DNA from 2 places in the Curtobacterium sp. 22159 genome. Region 2 is predicted to be linked to the other one. Evidence: predicted binding sites of a transcription regulator. Region 2 holds the regulator's gene; the other holds the start of a gene.
What was found. The regulator HrcA, encoded in region 2, represses chaperone genes, less so after heat shock. The targets are predictions, from matches to a motif close to TTNGCACTCGNNNNNNNCGAGTGCNAA.
Positions count from the first base shown of each region.

Region 1 (3,353 bases), on a different contig from region 2:
TCGCGACGGCGTCCCTCGACGGTGTGGCGATGGCGGTCTCCGACCCGTTCGGCGTCCGTGTCCGGTGGCTCCGGCACTGACAACCTGTGACCGGTGTTCACGACAGTCCAGCGGCGTGCCAGGGTCCGGATCGCCTCCGCCCCTACGATGTGCGAGACCCGACCGCCCACGTGAACGGAACCGCAGTGACCGCCACACCCGCAGACGAGCTCAGCGAGCTCGCCAAGCACGTGCTCTCGTTCGAGCACGAGCGGGCACGGCACGACCGGACGAAGGAAGCGGAGATCCGGGTCGAGTTCGACATGTCGCCGGCGCGGTACTACCAGGTGCTGAACCGTGTGATCGACTCTCCCGCAGCGCTCGCGTACGACCCCCTGCTGGTCTCGCGGCTGCAACGGCTCCGCTCCGCGCGGACCACGGCACGGGCGACGCGCAGCTTCGTCGCACCCGGTGCGGCTCCCGAAGGACGTGAAGAGGAACGATGACGAGATACCCCCGAGACCGGTTCGACGACGTCGCCGACGGCCCGCGGGTCGGTGCGCACCGCGGCGCGCAACGGCGTGGTCGTGGCTGGATCGCGTTCGCGTGGGCCGCACTCGCGACCGGGGTGCTCGTCGGCCTCGGGGTGCTCGTCCTCGCGCTCCTCAACCACAGCTACTCCTTCCCCGGTTCGGACTCGCCGGCGGCGTCCTCCTCGGCGTCCGCCTCCGCATCGTCGAGCGCGGCTCCGTCCTCGTCCGCCTCGTCCTCCGCATCGGCCCCGGCATCGCAGGCTCCTGCGGCGGGGACTCCGGCCGACCAGGGCTCCACGTCGGTCGTCGTCCTGAACGGCACCACGACCACCGGCCTCGCGGCGAAGGGCAGCGCGGCGTTGACCTCCGCCGGGTGGAAGGTCAGGTCGACGGGCGACGCCGGCACCACCGGGACGACCACGACGATCGTGTACTACCAGCAGGCCTCGCAGGAGGCCGTCGCCCGAGGGATCGCGAAGAGCCTCGGCACCACCGCGGTGCAGCAGTCGGCCGCGTTCCCGAACGCGGACGTCAGCGTGGTGCTCGGCGCGGACTACGCCGGCTGACGCATTCCGTCCGCATTTGTGACGGCCGTGTTTCCGGCACGTTGCTTCTTGACGGAATCGTCGTGAAAGAACGTCACACCCCTTGCCCTGTCGGCATTGTTCGGTCAGAGTCGTGCCAAGACGGCGACTGCGCCGTCCGCAACAGCACCACCGCAGGGAGCAAGAGATCATGGCCAACGGAACCGTGAAGTGGTTCAACGCCGAGAAGGGCTTCGGCTTCATCACCGTCGATGGAGGGGGCCAGGACGTGTTCGTGCACTACTCGGCGATCGACATGTCGGGCTACAAGGTCCTCGAAGAGGGTCAGGCAGTGACGTTCGACGTCGGCACGGGGGCCAAGGGCCCGCAGGCCGAGTCCGTCCGCCCGGCCTGAGTCGCGCCGCTTCGAGTCAGTCCGAACGCGCCGTCCCGCGAGGGGCGGCGCGTTCGTGTGTGCGGCCGTGTCCGTCGGTCGCGGGGTGCGGCCGCTCCCTGCGCTGCGGCGCGTGCCGTCGTCGGCACACCGTGACCTGGGAGGTCGCGCCGTGCCTCCAGACCGTGTTGCACTCGCACCCGGCGAGTGCCAGAATCGGCGTTGGCACTCGCTCACGCTGAGTGCCAGCACGACCCCCATGACGACGTCCGGGAGGGACGAGAAACTCACATGGCTAAGATCATTGCTTTCGACGAGGAGGCCCGCCGTGGCCTCGAGCGCGGCCTGAACCAGCTGGCCGACGCCGTGAAGGTGACGCTCGGCCCGCGCGGCCGCAACGTCGTCCTCGAGAAGAAGTGGGGCGCCCCCACGATCACGAACGACGGTGTCTCCATCGCCAAGGAGATCGAGCTCGACGACCCGTACGAGAAGATCGGTGCGGAGCTCGTCAAGGAGGTCGCCAAGAAGACCGACGACGTCGCCGGTGACGGCACCACCACCGCGACCGTCCTCGCCCAGGCGCTCGTCCGCGAGGGCCTCCGCAACGTCGCCGCCGGCGCCGACCCCGTGTCGCTCAAGCGCGGCATCGAGAAGGCCGTCGCTGCCGTCTCCGACCAGCTCCTCGCCAACGCCAAGGAGATCGAGACCAAGGACCAGATCGCCGCCACCGCGTCGATCTCCGCCGCTGACCCGACGATCGGCGAGCTCATCGCCGAGGCGATCGACAAGGTCGGCAAGGAGGGTGTCGTCACCGTCGAGGAGTCGAACACGTTCGGCACCGAGCTCGAGCTCACCGAGGGCATGCGCTTCGACAAGGGCTACCTGTCGCAGTACTTCGTCACCGACCCCGAGCGCCAGGAAGCCGTCTTCGAGGACGCCTACATCCTGATCGTCAACTCGAAGATCTCGAACATCAAGGACCTCCTGCCGGTCGTCGACAAGGTGATCCAGGCGGGCAAGCAGCTCCTCATCATCGCCGAGGACGTCGACGGCGAGGCCCTGGCCACGCTCGTCGTGAACAAGATCCGCGGCATCTTCAAGTCCGTCGCCGTCAAGGCCCCGGGCTTCGGCGACCGTCGCAAGGCCATGCTGCAGGACATCGCGATCCTCACCGGCGGCCAGGTCATCTCGGAAGAGGTCGGCCTCAAGCTCGAGAACGCGACGCTCGACCTGCTCGGTCGTGCCCGCAAGGTCGTCATCACCAAGGACGAGACCACGATCGTCGAGGGTGCCGGCGACGCCGAGCAGATCGCCGGCCGTGTCCGCCAGATCCGCTCCGAGATCGAGGCGACCGACTCCGACTACGACCGCGAGAAGCTCCAGGAGCGCCTCGCGAAGCTCGCCGGTGGCGTCGCCGTCATCAAGGCCGGTGCTGCGACCGAGGTCGAGCTCAAGGAGCGCAAGCACCGCATCGAGGACGCCGTCCGCAACGCCAAGGCCGCTGTGGAAGAGGGCATCGTCGCCGGTGGTGGCGTCGCGCTCATCCAGGCCGGTGCCGTCGCGCTCGAGGGCCTCTCGCTCGAGGGTGACGAGGCGACCGGTGCGAACATCGTCCGCGTCGCCATCGACGCGCCGCTCAAGCAGATCGCGCTGAACGCCGGTCTCGAGCCGGGCGTCGTCGCCGCCAAGGTCCGCGAGCTCGAGCCGGGCCACGGCCTCAACGCCGCGACCGGTGAGTACGTCGACCTCGTCGCCGCGGGCATCATCGACCCGGCCAAGGTCACGCGCTCGGCGCTGCAGAACGCGGCGTCGATCGCCGGCCTGTTCCTCACCACCGAGGCCGTCGTCGCCGACAAGCCCGAGAAGGCCCCGGCCGTCCCGGCCGGCGACCCGACGGGTGGCATGGACTTCTAAGCAGTCCCC
Region 1 is NZ_JBQEPN010000005.1:139,011-142,363, forward strand. Features, by position in the region: gene ACTJKO_RS07860 (DUF2332 family protein) at 1-80, shown strand, start outside; gene ACTJKO_RS07865 (DUF3263 domain-containing protein) at 186-485, shown strand; gene ACTJKO_RS07870 (LytR C-terminal domain-containing protein) at 482-1,078, shown strand; gene ACTJKO_RS07875 (cold-shock protein) at 1,248-1,451, shown strand; gene groL (chaperonin GroEL) at 1,722-3,344, shown strand.
Region 1: groL (chaperonin GroEL) is a predicted target of HrcA. The motif match lies at 1,653-1,679, and genes of this name have one in related genera.

Region 2 (3,353 bases):
TCGTCGCGCCCGCCCTTCGCGAGCGCCTGCACGAGGGTGAGCGAGGGCGACGGTGGTTCGTCGACGGTCACGGACGACACCGACAGTGTGAGCGTGTCTCGACCGAGGGACGTGACGGCGCCGGTCACCACCGTGCCCCGACCGTCGCCGAGCCGCAGGGTCTCCCCCACGCGGACCCGGGCGACGGACACCGCGTGGCGCCCCTCCGCCCCGTCGAGCGGGACCGTGTCGCCGACCGCGACGCCGTCGAGCGACCCGACGAGGTAGAGCGAGGCCATCAGAAGTTGAAGAACCGGTCGCGGAGCTTGCCGAACATGCCCTGCTGGAAGCGGGCGAGCTGCGGCTTGGCGGCCTTGTGCGACTTCGCGAGCTGTTCGACGAGCTGGCGTTCCTTGTGCGACAGCTTCGTGGGCGTCACCACCTGCACGCCGACCCGCAGGTCACCGCGACCGTTCCCGCGGAGCTTCGTGACGCCACGGTCCTTGATCACGAGGACGTCCGCGCTCTGCACGCCCGGGCGGATCTCGAGGTCGACGGGCCCGTCGAGCCCGTCGATCGTCGCCGTGGTGCCCAGGATGGCATCGGTCATCTGCACCTCGAGCGTGGCGAGGAGGTCGTCCCCGTCGCGGCTGAACACGTCGTGGTGACGGACCCGGATCTCGAGGTAGAGGTCGCCCGAGGGGCCGCCGGCCGGTCCGACCTCGCCCTGGCCGGGCATCTGCAGGCGCAGACCGGTCTCGACGCCGGCGGGGACGTCGACCGGCACGGTGCGCCGGGCACGCACGCGTCCCTGCCCCTGGCACGTCGGGCAGGGGTTCGGGATGACCGTTCCGTAGCCGCGGCAGGTGCCGCACGGTGCGCTGGTCACGACGTTGCCGAGCAGCGACCGGACCTGCCGCTGGATGTGCCCGGTGCCGCCGCAGATGTCGCACGTCTGCGGGTGGGTGCCGGGCGCGGCGCACGATCCGCCGCACGTCTCGCACAGGACGGCGGTGTCGACCTCGACGTCCTTGTGGGTGCCGAAGACGACCTCGTCGAGGTCGACGTCGATCCGGAGCAGGGCGTCCTGACCGCGCTCGGCACGGCTCCGGGGCCCGTTGCCGCGGCCACCACCGCCCCCGCCGCCGAAGAACGCGTCGAAGATGTCGCTGAACCCGCCGGCGCCGCCGAACGGGCTGTCGGCCTGCGGGCCCGCGTCGTACCGGCGTCGCTGTTCGGGGTCGCTCAGCACGTCGTACGCGTGCGTCACCTCCTTGAAGCGCTCTGCCGCTTCCGGGCTCGGGTTCACGTCCGGGTGCAGTTCGCGCGCCAGACGGCGGTACGCCTTCTTGATGTCGGCATCGGAGGCGTCCGGCTGGACGCCGAGGACGTCGTAGTGGTCTGCCACGTATCCCTCAGTCGGTTTCGGTTCGGTCGGTCCGGAGCGGCGGTCGCCGTGGTCCGGGTGGTCGTCGGTGGGCCTGGAGGCGCGGATCGCCCGCTCGGGTCGACCCGCTCAGGCGTGCGGGGCCGGGATCAATGTTCGCCCAGGAGTTTGGACAGGTACCGGGCGACGGCGCGCACGGCGGCCATGTTCGTGCCGTAGTCCATGCGGGTCGGCCCGAGCACCCCGAGCCGGGCGACCTCGCCGCCGGCCAGGTAGCCGCCGGCGACGATGCTGGTCGCGTCGAGCCCGTACTCGGCGTTCTCCACACCGATGCGGGCCGCGACGCCGTCGTCGATCTGCATCTCGCCGAACAGCCGGAGCAGGGTGACCTGTTCCTCGATCGCCTCGAGCACGGGGAAGAGGCCGCCGGAGAAGTCCTGTTCGCTCTTCGCGAGGTTCGCCGCGCCGGCCATCACGAGGCGGTCCTGCCGGTTCGCCGCGAGCTGTTCGATGAGCGTGGCCACGACCACGCCGGCGAGCGGCTGGGCGTCGGGGCGGATCTGCTGCGGGACGGCCCGGAGCGCCGGTGCGACGTCCTGCAGCAGGAGCCCGACGGTGGCACCGTTCACCACGGCCCGGAGTTCGGTGAGCCCCGCTTCGTCGAGGACCACGTCGGTCTCGACGACCCGCTGCTCGACCCGCGCGGTGTCCGTGATGAGCACCACCATGAGCCGGTTGTCGCCGAGGCGCACGAGCTCGATGTGCTGCACCCGGGCGCGGACCATCGACGGGTACTGCACGAGCGCGACCTGGTTGGTGAGCTGGCTGAGCAGCCGGACCGTGCGGCCGAGGACCTCGTCGAGGTCGTTCGGCGCCCCGAGGAACGTCTCGATGGCGTGCCGCTGTGCGCTCGAGAGCGGGCGCGCGCCGGCCAGGTGGTCGACGAACACCCGGTACCCCTTGTCGGTGGGGACCCGGCCGGACGATGTGTGCGGTGCCGCGATGAGCTGTTCGTCCTCGAGCTGCGCCATGTCGTTGCGGATCGTCGCGGCGCTGACCCCGAAGGCGTGCCGCTCCACGATCGTCTTCGAGCCCACCGGTTCGCGGGAGGCGACGTAGTCCCGCACGATGGCCTTGAGGACCTCGACGCTGCGTTCGCTGACCACCCGGACCCCTTCCACTCGTTCTGGCACTCGGACGTGTCGACTGCTGATCCTACGCCCGACCGCCGACGGACCGGGACTTCTCCACAGCCTGCCGATACGCTGCCCGCATGACCTACGGACAGCAGCCCGGCGGCCCGCAGTACCCCGCCGGGTACACCCCGCCGCAGCCGATGACCCCCGAGGACCAGCGCCTCTGGGCCACGCTCACCCACATCGGCGGCATCTTCTTCAACTTCGTGGCGCCGCTCGTCGCCTACCTCGTGCTGCGCGACCGTGGGCAGTTCATCCGCGAGCACACCCGTGCGGCCCTCAACTTCCACATCACGATGGGGATCGCCTACGTCGTCGCGGGCTTGCTGACCATCGTCCTGATCGGCGCGCTGCTCCTCCCGGTGATCGGCATCCTCACCGTGGTCTTCGGGATCATGGCCGCCGTCGCCGCGAACCGCGGGCAGTTCTACCGCTACCCGCTCTCGATCGAGTTCATCAAGCAGTAGCCGCCGGGCCGCCTGCTCAGTCGAGCAGCTCGCGCACGACCGCGTCGGCGAGCAGACGCCCCTGCAGGGTCAACTCGATGCGCCCCCGCACCGCGGCCGCCCCGTCCACGAGTCCGCGTGCGATGAGGCCGGCGACCCGGCCCCGCGCCTCCTGGCGGAGCTCCGAGGTCGCGAGCTCGCCACGCACCCTCGCCGCGAGCAGCACGCGTTCGACGTAGCGGGTCTCGTCGTCGAGGGACTCTCGGCCGGCGGCCGGCGACTCCCCCTGCAGCACCCGGTTCGCGTAGGCGGCCGGGTGCTTCACGTTCCACCAGCGGGTGCCCG
Region 2 is NZ_JBQEPN010000008.1:18,719-22,071, reverse strand. Features, by position in the region: gene ACTJKO_RS10650 (16S rRNA (uracil(1498)-N(3))-methyltransferase) at 1-278, opposite strand, end outside; gene dnaJ (molecular chaperone DnaJ) at 278-1,387, opposite strand; gene hrcA (heat-inducible transcriptional repressor HrcA) at 1,516-2,532, opposite strand; gene ACTJKO_RS10635 (DUF4870 domain-containing protein) at 2,640-3,029, shown strand; gene hemW (radical SAM family heme chaperone HemW) at 3,046-3,353, opposite strand, start outside.